Regions from separate parts of the Pseudoalteromonas sp. A25 genome, predicted to be linked through region 3. Evidence: predicted binding sites of a transcription regulator. Region 3 holds the regulator's gene; each other region holds the start of a gene.
The links. Region 3 encodes sigma-54, which starts transcription at its own class of promoters, with help from an activator protein. Its sites were predicted from a motif close to GTTGGCACGNNNNTNGNNT; they were not measured.

Region 1: the regulator sigma-54 is predicted to act here: its motif matches at 2,401-2,419, upstream of GDK41_RS01055 (DUF1707 SHOCT-like domain-containing protein).
Region 2: the regulator sigma-54 is predicted to act here: its motif matches at 2,522-2,540, upstream of glnA (glutamate--ammonia ligase).
Region 4: the regulator sigma-54 is predicted to act here: its motif matches at 2,453-2,471, upstream of fliE (flagellar hook-basal body complex protein FliE).

Annotation. Positions count from the first base shown of each region.
Region 1 covers NZ_AP021846.1:219,503-223,700, reverse strand. The annotation lists gene GDK41_RS01060 (glycoside hydrolase family 97 protein) at 173-2,215, shown strand; gene GDK41_RS01055 (DUF1707 SHOCT-like domain-containing protein) at 2,462-3,133, shown strand; gene GDK41_RS01050 (GNAT family N-acetyltransferase) at 3,167-3,688, opposite strand; gene GDK41_RS01045 (MFS transporter) at 3,688-4,198, opposite strand, start outside.
Region 2 covers NZ_AP021846.1:3,591,731-3,595,928, reverse strand. The annotation lists gene glnL (nitrogen regulation protein NR(II)) at 1-358, opposite strand, end outside; gene GDK41_RS15620 (DUF4124 domain-containing protein) at 424-933, opposite strand; gene glnA (glutamate--ammonia ligase) at 1,050-2,456, opposite strand; gene typA (translational GTPase TypA) at 3,102-4,198, shown strand, end outside.
Region 3 covers NZ_AP021846.1:323,829-328,026, forward strand. The annotation lists gene rapZ (RNase adapter RapZ) at 1-545, opposite strand, end outside; gene ptsN (PTS IIA-like nitrogen regulatory protein PtsN) at 564-1,016, opposite strand; gene hpf (ribosome hibernation promoting factor) at 1,019-1,306, opposite strand; gene GDK41_RS01520 (RNA polymerase factor sigma-54) at 1,334-2,842, opposite strand; gene lptB (LPS export ABC transporter ATP-binding protein) at 2,899-3,624, opposite strand; gene lptA (lipopolysaccharide transport periplasmic protein LptA) at 3,627-4,154, opposite strand; gene lptC (LPS export ABC transporter periplasmic protein LptC) at 4,144-4,198, opposite strand, start outside.
Region 4 covers NZ_AP021846.1:1,261,134-1,265,331, forward strand. The annotation lists gene GDK41_RS05650 (sensor histidine kinase) at 1-971, shown strand, start outside; gene GDK41_RS05655 (sigma-54-dependent transcriptional regulator) at 968-2,353, shown strand; gene fliE (flagellar hook-basal body complex protein FliE) at 2,507-2,839, shown strand; gene fliF (flagellar basal-body MS-ring/collar protein FliF) at 2,862-4,198, shown strand, end outside.

The DNA of each region.
Region 1 (4,198 bases), 100 kb from region 3:
TGTGCTTTGCTGATCAGTATAGAGCAAGCTTGCTAACTATGTGACTTCCTAGTTAGACCAGAGGTGCACTCTAACTCTTTCAACATGAATACGTATGCAGATATTTCCGAGTTTTGGGGTTGGGGCAGTATGCTAGTAAAACACCACTTATGACAACAAATTAGGTAACATCATGCGCTTAATCAGCACTCTAACACTGTGTGGCAGTTTGTTTTGTGCAGCAACGCAAGCAGCAAGCTACTCGGTCAGCTCTCCCGATGGCAACATCAAGTTCACAGTTGATGACAACCACGCTCAACCTCAGTATCAGGTTACGTTTAACAATAAGCCATTACTAAACGGGTCTAAATTGGGCTTTGAGTTTCAGCGCGCCGCACCAATGAAAGACAACATCGAAATTTCGACATCAACCACCAGCAAGCATCATAGCACTTGGCAACAACCTTGGGGCGAAACACGTATCATTGAAGATTCACACAATGAATTAGAAGTTAAGCTGCGTGATAAAAACAACAAAGAATCAGCCTATATACTGCGTGTTAGAGTATTTAATGATGGTCTAGGCTTTCGCTATGAAGTAAATAAAAACAATGCATTATACATCACCAAAGAACTCACTGAGTTTAATTTTGCAACGAGTGAAAGTAGCACAGCATGGTGGATCCCAGCACGAGGCTGGAACCGTTATGAATACACCTACAACACCACCAGCTTACACGATGCAGCACACGTACACACTCCCTTCACACTAAAAAATGCTGATGGCGTGCACATTAGCGTGCATGAAGCTGCACTCGTTGACTATGCAGCAATGACTTTAAATCAACGCCGTCCAGGCACTTTTATAGCTGACTTAACACCTTGGTCTGATGGTATAAAAGTTAAAACCAATGGGCAATTTAAAACGCCATGGAGAACCTTGCAGATAGGCGATAAAGCCACTGACTTGCTCAACTCTCATCTCATTTTAAACCTAAATGAGCCCAATAAATTAGCAGATACGTCATGGATCGAGCCTGGTAAATATTTGGGTATTTGGTGGGGTATGCATATCGGCAAAAATACCTGGGGCAGTGGTGAAAAACATGGCGCCACTACCGAACGCACTAAAGAATACTTGAGCTTTGCGGCAAAGCATGGATTCGATGGCGTATTAGTTGAAGGCTGGAATACTGGATGGGACGGTGACTGGTTCTATAACGGCGATGTGTTTAGCTTCACTCAAACCTATCCAGATTTTGATATTGCAGCCATTAGTGAGCATGGCAAAAAAGTCGGGGCGCGCCTTATTGGCCATCACGAGACATCTGGTAATGTCAGCAACTATCGCAACCAAATGGATGATGCATTTAAACTATACCAACAAGTTGGTGTGCGCCAGGTCAAAACTGGCTATGTTGCTGATGGTGGCAACATCAAACGTATAGACGAGCGAGGCATCCCTCGCTTTGAATGGCATGATGGTCAATTCATGGTCAACGAATATCTAGATAACGTAAAGCGTGCATCCAAGTATCAAATTAGTATTAATAGTCACGAACCCATCAAAGATACCGGATTGCGCCGCACATATCCAAACTGGTTAAGCCGTGAGGGGGCAAGAGGTCAAGAGTTTAATGCTTGGGGTACACCACCCAACCCTCCAGAGCATACGCCAATGTTGGCGTTTACGCGTATGCTAGCAGGGCCAATGGATTTTACACCCGGAATTTTTGACATGGGCTTCAATGGCTTGGGCGATAAAACTAACCGCCCTCAAACCACATTAGCTAAGCAGCTAGCTTTATATGTTGTGCTATATAGCCCTATTCAAATGGCAGCAGATCTGCCGAACAATTACCTCGCCAAAGCTGATGCCTTTCAGTTTATCAAAGATGTCCCCACTGACTGGGAGCACAGTCTCGCTCTGTTGGGGGAGGTGGGTGATTACGTGGTGTTTGCTAGAAAAGAAAGACAGCGAGGAAAATACCCTGGCAACGACTGGTATCTAGGAGCCATAACCGATGAGCAAGCCCGAACAATAACAGTGCCACTAAGCTTTTTAGAAGAAAATAAAAAATTCGAAGCACAAATATACCAAGACGGTAAAAATGCTGAGTGGAAAAATAACCCATATGATATACAAATCAGCAAACGCATTGTTACGGCAAAAGATACATTAACTTTGAAGTTGGCTACCAGCGGTGGTACAGCCATTCGATTTAAAGCACTGTAATACTTGAACAATCAAGGTCGATACCTGCGGGTATCGACCTATCCTGTCAATAATCACACCTCGCATCCTGTCGTTCTTGCTGTTATAACTACATATAATTGGTGAAATTGCCTACTCTTTGGTACTTATCACCATCTATCAACCCAACACTAAAACATAAGTATCTGATAAAAAACAATTTAAATCATGGCCCGGTCATTGCTAGTACATGTAAAATGATGATTATTGCACTATAGGGAGAGTAAAATGCCAGTACCCACTAAAGATAGACCTGTTGATGCCGTCAGAGAAGAAGTGATCGATCAACTTATCCTTAACTACAGTCATGGCGAAATATCAGCAGATGCCTTTGAACGTCGTTTAGACAAGGCGTATAGCATAGATGATGCAGAGCAACTTCAAGCTTTAGCAGCCGACTTACCGCTTCAATCTGATCCGCGCTATCACAGTGAAAAGCAAGCGAGAATGCAACCAAAATTTACCGCCTCGACTGATCATCCTGATACACTCAGCATCACCTCAATTTTAAGCGCTGATCAACGCAGCGGCGAGTGGGTTGTTCCTAAGCATATAAAACTAAATAACTATCTGGGTAGCATAGAGTTAGATTTTAGAAATGCAGTGTTTACGCACCCAGAGGTAACCATAGAAATAAACTGTATCAGTGGCAGTGATGAAATTATTGTCCCTGACAACATTGACGTCATCACTAGCACCACAAATATCCTAGGCCATGTGAGCAATAACCGTGTAGGGCTCTCATCAAATACTCATACCGCCCAACGTCCCAAACTTTATATTCAAGGTAAAGTAATTTTAGGCTCCGTTGATATTAGCGTTAAACAAACTATGCAAGAAAAGGTTAAGCAGTTTGCACATAGCCTAAAATCGCTATTTGATGAAGGAAAACACTCATAACTTATGCGTGTATCCTCGTTCAGCCTCTGAGCTCTAATTTCGACACAAACCGTAATAATAGGCATCTGCGCGCGCATTTCCTAATTTGATATGACTGCGCAAGTGCCCCTCTCTTTGCATTCCTAGCTTTTCCATTAACTTCCATGATGCCGTATTTTCAGTGGCGCATAGCGCAGTAACTTTCATTACGGGCAATTGTTCAAATAGCGTTTTAACGAATGCATCAACCGCCTCAAACGCATACCCTTGACCAATATAATCTTTATGTAATCTATACCCTATTTCACCAATTAAGCTCTCCTTATTGACATATTTAAACATCAATTCGCCTATCAGCTTACCACCCTCTTGCAAAGTAATTGCCAGCGCTAAACGTTGATGTTCGTGCGCTAACCATGGTTTACAACCTTCTAATAACCGTGTTTTTGCTTGCTCAAAGGTAACGGGATCACCTATATAGCGAGAGGTTTGCGCACAACTACGATGCTCATAGCTAGCTTGTAAGTCATCTGGTGTGACTAAACGAATTGCAAGTCTTGCTGTACTAAATTGCATTAGCGACTCCTTTTTTTAATTTTTACTGTTTGCTTTAAATGCTGGCAATAAACGCTCGCTTGTTCTTGCTCTATAAACAAGGTTCCCCAAGCCCATATCAGCAACGCAGCTACAGCCCAGATAAGCCAAGCGATATCACTGGGCACATTTATAAAGTAGGTATTAAGAGCCACTGCCAGTAACGTAAATAGCAGTAACTCGATAGCACCAATTAGCGCATTGGCAGTACCAGCCTGAGAAGGGAAAAGCCTACTCACAAGGCGCATATACAAAGAAAAGTAACCGCCAAAAACAATCATTACCAATGCATATCCAAACAACGCAGTAACCAACGTGAATGGTAAAATCAAAAAACAGCTACCGCTTATCAGCAATAAAGGCCAAAAAAGCGCAAGTGTTTTGCCCACACCACACCGACTTTGAAAATACTTAGTCAGCATAGCGCCCACTAATAACCCAACCATAGGTAACATCATAAACTGGCCAAAATCACTTTGCGTCATGGCAAAT
Region 2 (4,198 bases), 620 kb from region 3:
CTTCATCATCGATGCGGCGGCACTCGAGTAAAATATAGGCATCATCTTGATGGTTTAAGCGCCTAGCATGCAGGTTAAGCGTGGCTGCGCGATTATCGATAAACACCACGTCAACTCTATGCTGTTGGCAGTCAACACCATCGTTTAAGGCGTATTGAGCGAGGCGTTCAAAGTCAATATGATGATGGCTGAAGATATCATTAATTGGTAATCCGATTAGGCGTTTTAGGCCCAAGCCAACGAGTTCGCTGCAGCTGTTGTTGGCATATTGAATTACAAATTTGCTGTCGAGTAAGAATACGCAAGTTGATAAGTTATGCCAAAGCGCATTTAAAAATGGGTGGGTACTTTGTACCATGATGGATCACCTACTACTTTTTTTGCACCAAGTTGGTGCACTATATCACGTGTATATACCCTGAGCTATGGATTAATGCGGTTTGCTCGGTGTAAATAAAATGTACTTGCGGGACTAGTTGCAATTCTTGCGCCGTGCTCGTCGAATAAATACATAATGAGTTTATGCTCGCCTCGATCAACATTTTTCAGTGCAAAGGTGGTGTTGGTTTGTCTATCACTGACAATTTTGCCATCTAAAGATAATTGTACGGTGAGACCTTTGCTAAATACAGGCTTTACTTGACCAGTCACATACACGGTACCTGTGTTTTCTCTGAGTGTTTGCTCGCTCCCAGGGGAGGATATTTTAACTTCGTATGCTATCGCTTTTTTTTCTTTTGTGGTGCTTAAGACGGATGTATCTGCTGTGGGTATACTGATGGGCTTATTGAGGTTGACTCGCTCTGAGCCTTGACGGGGCACATCTGAAAATACCCAGTTACCGTTTTCATCTTTCCATCGGTAAACTTTTGGCTGCGAAGCCATGGCGCAAAAAGTTAGTACAAGGCATGATACCAACAAAATACGTCTCATCTTCAGCGTCCCTTAATTTATTTAACACAGCTATACTTTAGTATTAAACATGTTGTTTTACTACAAAAAAGCCCGCTTAAGCGGGCTTGAGAACACATATGATTTAATTTGCGCGATTAAACGCTGTAGTACATTTCAAACTCAACAGGGTGAGTTGTCATGTTCAGTTTTTCCACTTCTTGAGACTTAAGCTTAATGTAAGCATCGATTAAGTCGTCAGTGAATACGCCGCCTTGAGTTAAGAACTCACGGTCTGCGTCAAGACATGCCAATGCTTCGTCTAGTGAAGACGCAACAGTTGGGATCTCAGCAGCTTCTTCAGCTGGTAAGTCGTATAAATCTTTGTCCATCGCATCGCCAGGGTGGATCTTGTTTTTGATACCGTCAAGGCCAGCCATTAACATTGCTGAGAATGCAAGGTATGGGTTTGCTGTTGGATCAGGGAAGCGCACTTCGATACGACGAGCTTTCTCTGAAGGTACTACAGGAATACGAATAGAAGCTGAACGGTTACGTGCAGAGTATGCAAGCATAACAGGGGCTTCAAAGCCTGGTACTAAACGCTTGTATGAGTTAGTTGACGCGTTAGCAAATGCATTGATTGCTTTAGCATGCTTGATGATACCACCGATGTAGTAAAGCGCTTCTTCAGAAAGGCCGCCGTACTTGTCGCCTGCGAAGATGTTTTTGCCATCTTTAGCTAAAGACTGGTGACAGTGCATACCAGAACCGTTATCACCCACGATTGGCTTAGGCATGAAAGTTGCCGTTTTACCGTAAAGGTGCGCCATGTTGTGAATAACGTATTTCATTTCTTGAATTTCGTCTGCTTTTAATACCATGGTATTAAAGCGCGTAGCGATTTCGTTTTGACCCGCCGTTGCCACTTCGTGGTGGTGTGCTTCAACAACTTGACCAAGCTCTTCAAGTACTAAACAGGTCGCAGAACGCCAGTCTTGTGATGAATCAACGGGGGCAACTGGAAAGTAACCACCTTTAACGCCAGGACGGTGACCAGTGTTACCACCTTCATAGTCTCTATCTGAGTTCCAAGATGCTTCTTGTGCATCAATTTTGTACATAGAGCCAGACATGTCAGTTTTGAACTTAACATCATCAAATAGGAAGAATTCAGGCTCTGGACCAAACAATACGGTGTCAGCGATGCCCGTTGAGCGCATATATTCTTCAGCACGTTTAGCAACAGAGCGAGGGTCGCGCTCATAGCCTTGGTGAGTGTTTGGCTCAACAACGTCACAACGAACGATCATGGTTGTTTCTTCAGCGAATGGGTCAAGCTTTGCTGATGCAGCGTCTGGCATTAATACCATGTCAGATTCGTTAATGCCTTTCCAACCAGCAATTGAAGAGCCATCAAACATTTTACCGTCTTCGAAGAAGTCTTCATCGGCTTGATGATGAGGAATAGAAACGTGCTGCTCTTTACCTTTGGTATCTGTAAAACGTAAATCTACGAATTTAACGTCATTTTCTTTGATAAAATCTAAAACCGATTGTGACATGTGTCCTCCGACTCGTTGGGTTTTTTATGCTTGCTGCATTAACTTAATGCGATTGCGGTTTTTGTAAGCTTAATATGTGCCAATTTTGCAATATATTGAAAAATAACACTTTGTTTTTTTGATGTTATCACTCGCACTGCTATGGTGCACCAAAATGATCCGCATATGCACACCTATGGTGCGCTTTGAGTATAGCTGACTTGAGTGCTTTTTCATTGCGACACGTCATTATTTGGCGCATTGTGTGGCATGTAAAATAGATGAGTTATTATGATCTGAGTGTTGTTGTATTCTAAGCGGTATTGATGATTTATTTATGAAATATCAAGGTGACAATTAAGCGCTTCGATTTAATTACAGCGCAGTCTTCACTTTCATGTACTCTATAGCGATTTTCCTTATTTAACATCGTACTATAAACCCCTAACTATCCCAGAAAAGCTGCTTAATATTGTTAATAATGCCTAAAAATAGGTAATTTGCAGCTCGTAACAAAAAAATAATGCTGCATAAACTTTCATCTATGACGTTATTAGGGGATAATACGCCACTTTATAAATCCTAGCGGTCAATTTATAGACTGTTTTGCACAATTAGGTGTATAGGATTAACCCACTCTTTTGAGTAATTATCTGAGTTATAAACATGAGCATTGAAAAATTACGTAATATCGCGATTATCGCCCACGTAGACCACGGTAAAACAACCCTAGTTGATAAGTTGCTTGAGCAATCAGGTACGCTAGAGACACGCGGCGGTAACGAAGAGCGTGTAATGGATTCAAACGATATCGAAAAAGAGCGCGGTATCACCATCCTAGCTAAAAACACCGCGATTGAGTGGAACGATTACCACATTAACATCGTAGACACTCCGGGACACGCTGACTTCGGTGGTGAAGTAGAACGTGTTCTTTCAATGGTTGACTCAGTATTGCTACTGGTTGATGCACAAGAAGGCCCTATGCCACAAACGCGTTTCGTAACGCAAAAGGCATTCGCGTTAGGTCTTAAGCCTATTGTTGTTATCAACAAAATTGATAAGCCAGGTGCACGCCCTGATTGGGTTATGGATCAGGTATTTGACCTATTTGATAACTTAGGTGCAACGGATGATCAATTGGACTTCCAAGTGATTTACGCATCTGCTATCAATGGTTGGGCCACGCTTGACCTAGACGAGCCTTCAGACAATATGCAACCAATGTTTGAAGCGATTGTTGAGCAAGTAGCTGCGCCAGATGCCGATCCTGATGGTGGCTTCCAGATGCAGATTTCGCAACTTGACTATAACTCTTACATTGGTGTTATTGGTGTAGGCCGTATCAAGCGCGGTACTGTTAAAGTAAACCAACAGGTAACTGTGGTAGGCGCTGATGGTAAAACACGTAACGGTAAAGTAGGTCAGGTATTAACATATCTTGGTCTAGACCGTCACGAAGCACAGCAAGCACAGGCTGGCGACATCATCGCTATTACTGGTTTAGGTGAGCTGAAAATTTCAGACACAATTTGTGATGTGAATACGGTTGAAGCATTGCCAGCATTGTCTGTTGACGAACCAACAGTAACCATGACGTTCTCTGTGAACACTTCACCATTTGCAGGTCAAGAAGGTAAATTCGTGACTTCACGTAATATTCTTGAGCGTTTGCAAAATGAGCTAGTACACAACGTTGCACTTCGTGTTGAAGAGACGGATAACCCTGATAGCTTCCGCGTATCTGGTCGTGGTGAATTGCA
Region 3 (4,198 bases):
TCAAACACGTAGTCTGCCTCTTTTGGGATGCCATGTTTAAAGCCGAAAGATTGAAAAGTGACAATAAGTTGTTTGTCTTTTTTACCTAAAATGCGCTCACGTATGGTCTCTGCAAGTTGGTGTACGCTGAGTTCACTGGTATCAATTAACACATCTGCACGGGTTGTCAGTACGTCAAGTAGCTTTTTTTCTTCGCGTATGGCTAAGTCCAATGGAAGATCATGCATGGATAGTGGGTGTAAGCGCCGTGTTTCAGAGAAGCGTCGAATGAGCGTGTTATCGTCACTATCTAGATAGAATAGCATTGGGTTAGCAAACCCAGGGAGGTACTCTAAAATATCATTAAAATCTTGCTGCTCTTTTGGTAGGTTACGTACATCGATACTAACAGCGATTTTGTCGTAGTTATCCGATACGCTGCGCACTAAAGAGGGTAATAGATTGACTGGGATATTATCGACACAATAATAGCCTAAGTCTTCTAATACGCGCAACGCTACTGATTTACCTGAACCAGAGCGACCGCTAATGATGATTAATTCCACTATGCTTCTCCTGGTCACCTAATCTGCAGAGGCTATAATGGCATAAAGTTCCTCATCATTACCAGCGTTCCTTAACTGCTTACAAAACTCTTTGTTATTTAATTTCTCAGCAATCGCGGCTAAGGTCTTCAAATGCTGCTCATTATCGCCATCTGGCACGATGAGTGCGAGGAAGATATCCACTGGTCTATTATCAATAGCATCAAAGGGAATGCCTTGTTGGTTAACCAGTAACATTGCAGTGACCTGCTCTATGCCATCAATCCGGCCATGTGGAATCGCAATACCTTTACCTATACCTGTACTGCCCAGCTTTTCTCTGCTCATTAAAGCATTAAGAATATCATGGGGGTTCAAGTGAGGAAGTTGCTCGTGCGCCAGCTCGCTGATGTATTCGAGAACACGTTTTTTGCTATTAAAAAGGACTGCAGCTTTGGTGCAGTCCTTGTTTACTATAGAGCTTAATTTCATGATTAGTGTCGAATAAGCTTCTCTTTGTGCTTAATAACTTGACGGTCCAATTTATCTATTAAACCGTCGATTGCAGCGTACATGTCTTGATGTTCGGTTGAAGCAAAGAGTTCTCCACCATTAACGTGCAAAGTAGCCTCAGCTTTTTGTACAAGCTTTTCAACATCTAAGATTACATGCACATTGTTAATATGATCAAAGTGCCTTTCTAGCTTCGCAAACTTGTTGTTTACATAGTCTCTTAATGAATCGGTGATTTCTACGTGACGACCAGTTAAATTTAGTTGCATAAGCATTTTCCTTCTTTGGTAATACGTCTAAATCAGGCTTTTGCGCTGATTGGACGGTGGAATGGCTAACGACTCCCGATATTTTGCTATGGTACGTCGGGCCACCTTAATTCCTTGCTCCGCTAATATATCCGCAATCTTACTATCGCTTAATGGTTTAGCTGTATTTTCTGCGGCAATTAGCTTCTTGATAAGTGCTCGAATCGCTGTTGAAGAGCACTCACCTCCGTTTTCTGTACTAACATGGCTTGAGAAGAAATATTTCAACTCAAAAATGCCCCTGGGTGTGTGCATGTATTTTTGTGTGGTAACACGAGAGATAGTGGACTCGTGCATTTCAACCATTTCAGCCACATCGTTTAACACCATAGGTCGCATTGCTTCTGGGCCATGTTCAAAGAATGCCTGTTGTTGTTGAACAATGCAATTAGTAACTTTCATTAATGTTTCATTTCTGCTTTCTAAACTTTTAATGAACCATTTTGCTTCTTGTAAGTGTGAGCGAATAAACTGACTATCAGTGCTGGATTTAACCGAACGAGACATGGCTGCGTAATGGTCGTTAACACGGATTTTTGGCATACAGTCAGGGTTGAGCTCCACAACCCAACGGCCCTTTACTTTTTTAACAGAAACGTCAGGAATAACATACTCTGATTCTTCTCGAATAATACTAGAAGCGGGCTTTGGGTTGAGTGTATGAATTAAAGTCATGACCTCTTTCAAATCATTCTCTTTGAGCTTTGTTTTTTTCATCAAGGTTCGGTAGTCACGACTAGCCAATAAGTCGATGTGCTCATTGAGAATCATTTTGGTTTCATTTAACCAAGGGGTATTTGGGTCAAATTGATTGAGTTGTATGCATAAACACTCTTGTAGTGTGCGAGCACCTATTCCAATTGGGTCAAATAGCTGGATCCGTTTCAGTACAGCCTCTACTTCATCAAGCTCAATCGGCTCACCACTGTTGCCATCATTTAAGCTCTCTAGAATGTCTTCAGTACTGAGAGTCAGCGTACCGTTATCATCAATTGCTTCAACTATCGCTACAGCAATACCCCGATCAGTGGGACTAAATGGGGTTAGCTCTAGTTGCCACATTAAATATTCATGGAGTGTTTCAGTTGTTTCACCTTGATATATGGTTTCGTCTTCGGGCATTGGGCCGCTGCTTGCAGCAGGGGCGGCACTCATATACTCATCCCACGTGACATCCATGGCAAGCTCATCACTGAGTGTTTCTTTGGTTAGCGCTGAATCAGAGTCCATTTCATAGTCACTGATGGCCTCAACCTCTTGATTGTCCGTTTGTGTATCATCACGACTGTCATCTTTACCATTTTTTTCTTGGTCACTGCTATGGGTCTCTGGATCAGAGTCCGACTCATCGACTTCAAGAAGCGGGTTGCTATCCAGCGCTTCTTGAATTTCTTGCTGTAAATCCAGCGTGCTCAACTGCAGTAGGCGAATAGCCTGCTGTAGTTGCGGTGTCATGGTAAGTTGCTGCCCCATGCGCAGCTGTAATGATTGCCTCATGTACCTTTAACAATCCTTCTTGTTCTTTGTTATTAGTGTGACTAAGCGTACATTAACTATAGCTTGAATTGCTCACCAAGGTAGACATCTCTGACCGTTTGATCCGCTAAAACATGTTCAGGGGTACCAGAAGCGATGAGTTCTCCGTGTGATACAATGTAAGCTTTTTCACATACATCAAGGGTTTCTCGAACATTGTGGTCGGTAATAAGTACGCCTATGCCTCTATTTTTTAAATGCTCAATAATTTTCTTTATATCTAACACTGAAATAGGATCAACACCAGCAAAAGGCTCATCTAACAGGATAAATTTTGGATTTGCGGCTAAAGCGCGAGCAATTTCTACCCTGCGACGTTCACCACCTGATAATGCCATACCTAAGCTGTCTCTGATATGTTGAATATTAAATTCATCGAGCAGTTCATTTAAAACCTGTTCACGAGCTACTTTATTGAGAGAATTACGAGTCTCCAGTATCGCCATTAAATTTTGATAAACTGTCAGTTTTCTAAAAATGGATGATTCTTGTGGTAAATAGCCAATACCTAATCGAGCACGGTTATGCATCGGCAGTAAAGTGATGTCGTGGTCGTTAATACACACAGAGCCATGATCGCTAGGAACCAGCCCCACTATCATATAAAAACTAGTCGTTTTCCCTGCGCCATTGGGGCCAAGTAGGCCAACGATACTGCCAGCTTCAACGCTTAGGCTGACATTTTTAACAACTTGTCGTCCTTTATAGCTTTTCGCCAATGCGGTTGCAGTTAATACACTCATAGTTAGTTACCTTGGCCAGCTTGTTTGGCTTTTTTTTCAGGGACCAATATAGTGTGTACGCGAGCACTATCTTGTTCACCACGCTCGGCGCTAATCAGTTGCTTATCCATGTCGTAGGTGATTGCTTGTGCTTGAATAATCTGTCCTGCTTGGTTGATGGTTGCATTCCCTTTTATTTCTAAGGTGCGGTTGGCAACATCGTAGCGTATTTCCATAGCGCTGGCTGACAAAGTCGTTCCATCTGGTTGTTTTTCGCTAAAGCGCGCAGGTGAGCCTGTAGCAACGAGTAACTGCTTGTTGTCGCCGAGTTCTTCGCGGCGGTGTACCTCGAGCCTATCTGCATTGATTGTTCGGTTACCGTGAATAATTTCAACATTTTGCTCAAAAATGCCAATATTCGTTTTAAGCTGAGCTTGTTGCTTGCCTGCTTTGATAGAAACTTCATTCGCCATGGTCGTTTGTTGAGCAAAACTTGGCTGGCAGAGTATTGTTCCTAAAAGTATGGCAGTGATAAATAGTTTATTGGTCATAATAAATGGTTCGAGTGTGGTTTATTAGTTCAATGATATCAGTA
Region 4 (4,198 bases), 940 kb from region 3:
ATACCATGCCCGCCGGGGTAATAGTACTTGACGGGCAAGGCATGATAGCAAAAGCAAACCAGATAGCCATTGATATGCTTGGTGAGCCGCTTGAAGGGGAAAAGTGGTTTAATATTATCCAACGCTCTTTCAATCCTCAGCAAGATGATGGTCATGAAATATCTCTCAAAGATGGTCGATTAATTAAGCTAGATATCACAGCACTTGCACCAGAACCAGGGCAGTTGATTTTGATGACTGATTTAACAGAGACGCGACGCTTGCAATCGAGGGTTGCGCATATGCAACGGCTCAGTGCTCTTGGCAAAATGGTGGCATCTTTAGCTCATCAAGTTCGTACGCCGTTGTCTGCTGCAATGTTATATGCGGCAAATTTGGGCAGCAGCGCACTGCCAAAAGCGTCACACTCTCGGTTCCACGAAAAGCTGATGTCGAGATTAAAAGACTTGGAATCGCAAGTGAATGATATGCTGTTGTTTGCCAAAAGCGGAGAGCAGCAAGTTGTAGAAACTGTGTCTATGCAACAGTTACTAAACGAAGTCAAAGCTGGTGCAGACGCTATGGTGGCGATGAATGACAGTACTCTTGATGTCGTGTTGCCAGATCCTGATATCGCCGTAATAGGCAATAAAACCGCGTTAGCGAGTGCAATACAAAACTTGATTCATAATAGTATTCAAATTATTGGCGCTGGTGCACAGATCAAAGTAAGTGCTGAGCAAAAAGCAGACAAAATATGTATTTCGGTGAGTGACAATGGACCTGGTGTCGATTCAAATCTGTTAGACAAAATTTTTGAGCCGTTCTTTACAACAAAGAGTCAGGGCACGGGCTTAGGTTTGGCCGTGGTTAGCTCGGTGGCAAATTCTCACAAAGGGCAAGTTGAAGTTAAAAATCTGCCAAATGGTGGCGCATGTTTTAGTTTACTTTTGCCTATTTCGTTCAATACCGAACAATTGGAGGTTGTATGAGTCATTCTATTTTAGTTGTGGAAGATGATGCAGGGCTTAGAGAAGCTTTGATAGACACCTTACAGTTATCTGGGTTTGATTGTGTTGAAGCATCTAGTGCAGAGCAGGCAGTGGTGTTGTTGAAGCAACATAGCTATTCTTTGGTAGTGAGTGATGTACAGATGGGGGCTATGAGTGGTATTGATTTACTTAAAACCATAAAACTTAACTACCCTGATCTACCCGTTTTAATGATGACGGCCTATGCAACGATTGATGATGCGGTGGAAGCAATGCGCTTAGGTGCCATTGACTATATGGCTAAGCCTTTTGCGCCTGAAGTTTTACTCAATATGGTTAGCCGTTATATGCCGCCTAAAGATAAAGAAACAGAAGGCCCTGTTGTTAAAGATCCGCAAAGCCTAAAATTGCTTGAATTGGCAGCGAAGGTCGCAAAGTCAGATGCGAGCGTGATGGTACTTGGACCTAGTGGTTCAGGAAAGGAAGTGTTGGCTCGCTATATTCATGACAAATCAGAGCGTGCAGAGGAAAGTTTTGTTGCAATAAACTGTGCGGCGATCCCTGAAAATATGCTTGAAGCGACATTATTTGGGTATGAAAAAGGCGCTTTTACAGGAGCCATCCAAGCTTGCCCAGGTAAATTTGAACAAGCTCAAAAAGGTACTATATTGCTTGACGAGATCACTGAAATGGATCTCGGTTTGCAAGCTAAGTTGTTAAGGGTATTGCAAGAGCGTGAGGTTGAGAGGCTCGGTGGACGTAAGACCATAGAGCTGGATGTGCGAGTGCTTGCAACTAGTAACCGAGATCTTAAAGAAGCTGTGGCAGCGGGCGATTTTAGAGAAGACTTGTACTATCGCCTGAATGTTTTTCCATTAATGTGGTTGCCTCTTTGCGAACGCCCAGGTGATATTGAAGTACTGGCAGAGCACTTGATTGCTAGACATTGTGTTAAAGCAGGAAAACCCACGCCAACTTTAAGTCATGAGGCAAAGCAAAAACTACTCTCTCACCAGTGGCCTGGAAATGTGAGAGAATTAGATAATGTTGTTCAACGCGCCTTAATTTTGCAACATGGTAATCAAGTGAATGCGGACGATATCTTTATTGAAAGCCATCAAGCTGTAACAACCAATCGTTATGATAAGCAACAGGCGCCAATTGAGGTTGAGTTAAAAACCCAATGCGATGTGTCAGATAGCGGTGAAGGCCAAAGCTACAAAGCTGAGCTGCAAGACAAAGAGCATCAAATGATCCTTGATACACTATCTCGCTGTCAAGGAAAGCGCAAAGAGGTTGCGGAGTTGTTAGGTATGAGCCCAAGAACTTTGCGATATAAGTTGGCCAAAATGCGTGATATGGGCATACCTTTACCAGCTTAATACTTTCCTATTTAGATAAGCCAGTTTAATACTGGCTTATTCTTGTCAAAAATACGACACTTAAATCCACTCTAACCTGTTGTTTTATAATGGTTTAAAGTTGGCATGCATTGTGCTTTTGTTAAGATATCTTTAGTAAAAAGGGTGAGCACAATGAACATTCAACCCAATGCTTTATACCAAGAAATGCAATCACTAGCGCTGGAAGCGACGCGCAATAAACCGCAAGAGAGTTTGCCGGTGCAGTCGTCTGCAAATTCATCGGCTCAATTTGGAGAAATGCTTTCTGATGCCATCAACACTGTTAATGGCTTGCAAAAAGAGGCAAAATCAAAAGTAACGGCTCTAGAAATGGGAGATCGCAATGTATCGCTGGCTGAAGTGATGATTGCTTCTCAAAAATCGTCAGTGGCGTTTGAAGCGACGGTACAAGTAAGAAATAAACTTGTTGAGTCTTATAAAGAAATCATGAGCATGCCTGTTTAAGCTTAGGTAGTGGAGAGTAACTGTGGCAACGAATCAATCAACAGAACTGGCTTTATCAGATGGCGCATCAGGTGGCCAAGCTGATGAACAGCAAGAGCAAAAATCAGGTTATCTGAGTGCGCTAAGTGGCGTTGATATGCTACGCCAAGTTACTTTAGTAATTGCCTTAGCGATTTGTTTAGCAATAGCTGTATTTATCATCATTTGGGCACGCCAGCCTGACTTGCGTCCACTAGGGCAATATCCTACTGATGAGTTAGTACAAACATTAGACTTTTTAGACGCTCAAAAAATTGACTATGAACTTGATGGTAACACCATCATGGTGGCAGAAAGTGATTATCAAACCATTAAATTACAAATGGCGCGAGATGGCTTTTCGCAAGCCCCGAGCTCTGGTACTGACATTTTAATGCAGGATATGGGCTTTGGTGTGAGTCAAAGATTAGAGCGAGAACGTCTAAAACACAGCAGAGAGCAACAATTAGCGCGCACGATTGAAGAGCTTGATGACGTTAGTCGCGCAAAAGTGTTGTTAGCCATTCCGAAAGAAAATGTATTTGCACGTCGCGAGAAGAAGCCCTCAGCTACCGTCGTGTTAACAATCAAGCGCGGTAGAACGCTAGATGGCGAAGAAGTTGACTCAATCGTTGATATTATCGCATCCGCAGTGCAAGGATTAGAGCCTTCACGCGTAACAGTTACGGACCAAAATGGGCGTTTACTAAATTCGGGATCTCAGGATTCACTAGCCGCTCGCTCAAGAAAAGAATATGAAATTGAGCGTAAGAGAGAACAGGAATATCTAGAGAAGATTGATAGTATTTTGATCCCCGTAGTTGGCTTAGGCAAGTTTACCGCACAGGTCGATTTAACGATGGACTTTAGTGCCGTCGAAGAAACGCAAAAGCGTTATAACCCTGATTTGCCTGCTGTTCGTAGTGAAACAACATTTGAAGAAAGTAATATAGGTGGACTTGCCGTTGGCATTCCTGGTGCTTTAACGAACCAGCCACCTACGAATTCAAATATTCCCGAAATTGCCGGTAATGGCAGCGCAGGTAGCGGATCTGCACCAAGTCGTTCGCAAAAAGAAGCAACGCGAAATTATGAATTAGACACTACAATTAGTCATAAGCGTCAGCAAACAGGGGTTATCCGTCGCATCAGCGTCTCAGTAGCCGTGGATTATCTTCCTAAAGCTGATGCTGAAGGCAATATGACACTACAACCTCGCACACAAGAGGAACTAGCGAATATTCGACGTTTATTGCAAGGTGGTGTTGGCTTTGATATGCAACGCGGGGACGCACTAGAAGTTGTAACAGTGCCGTTTGTGCGTGAAGATTTAGCTGAAGT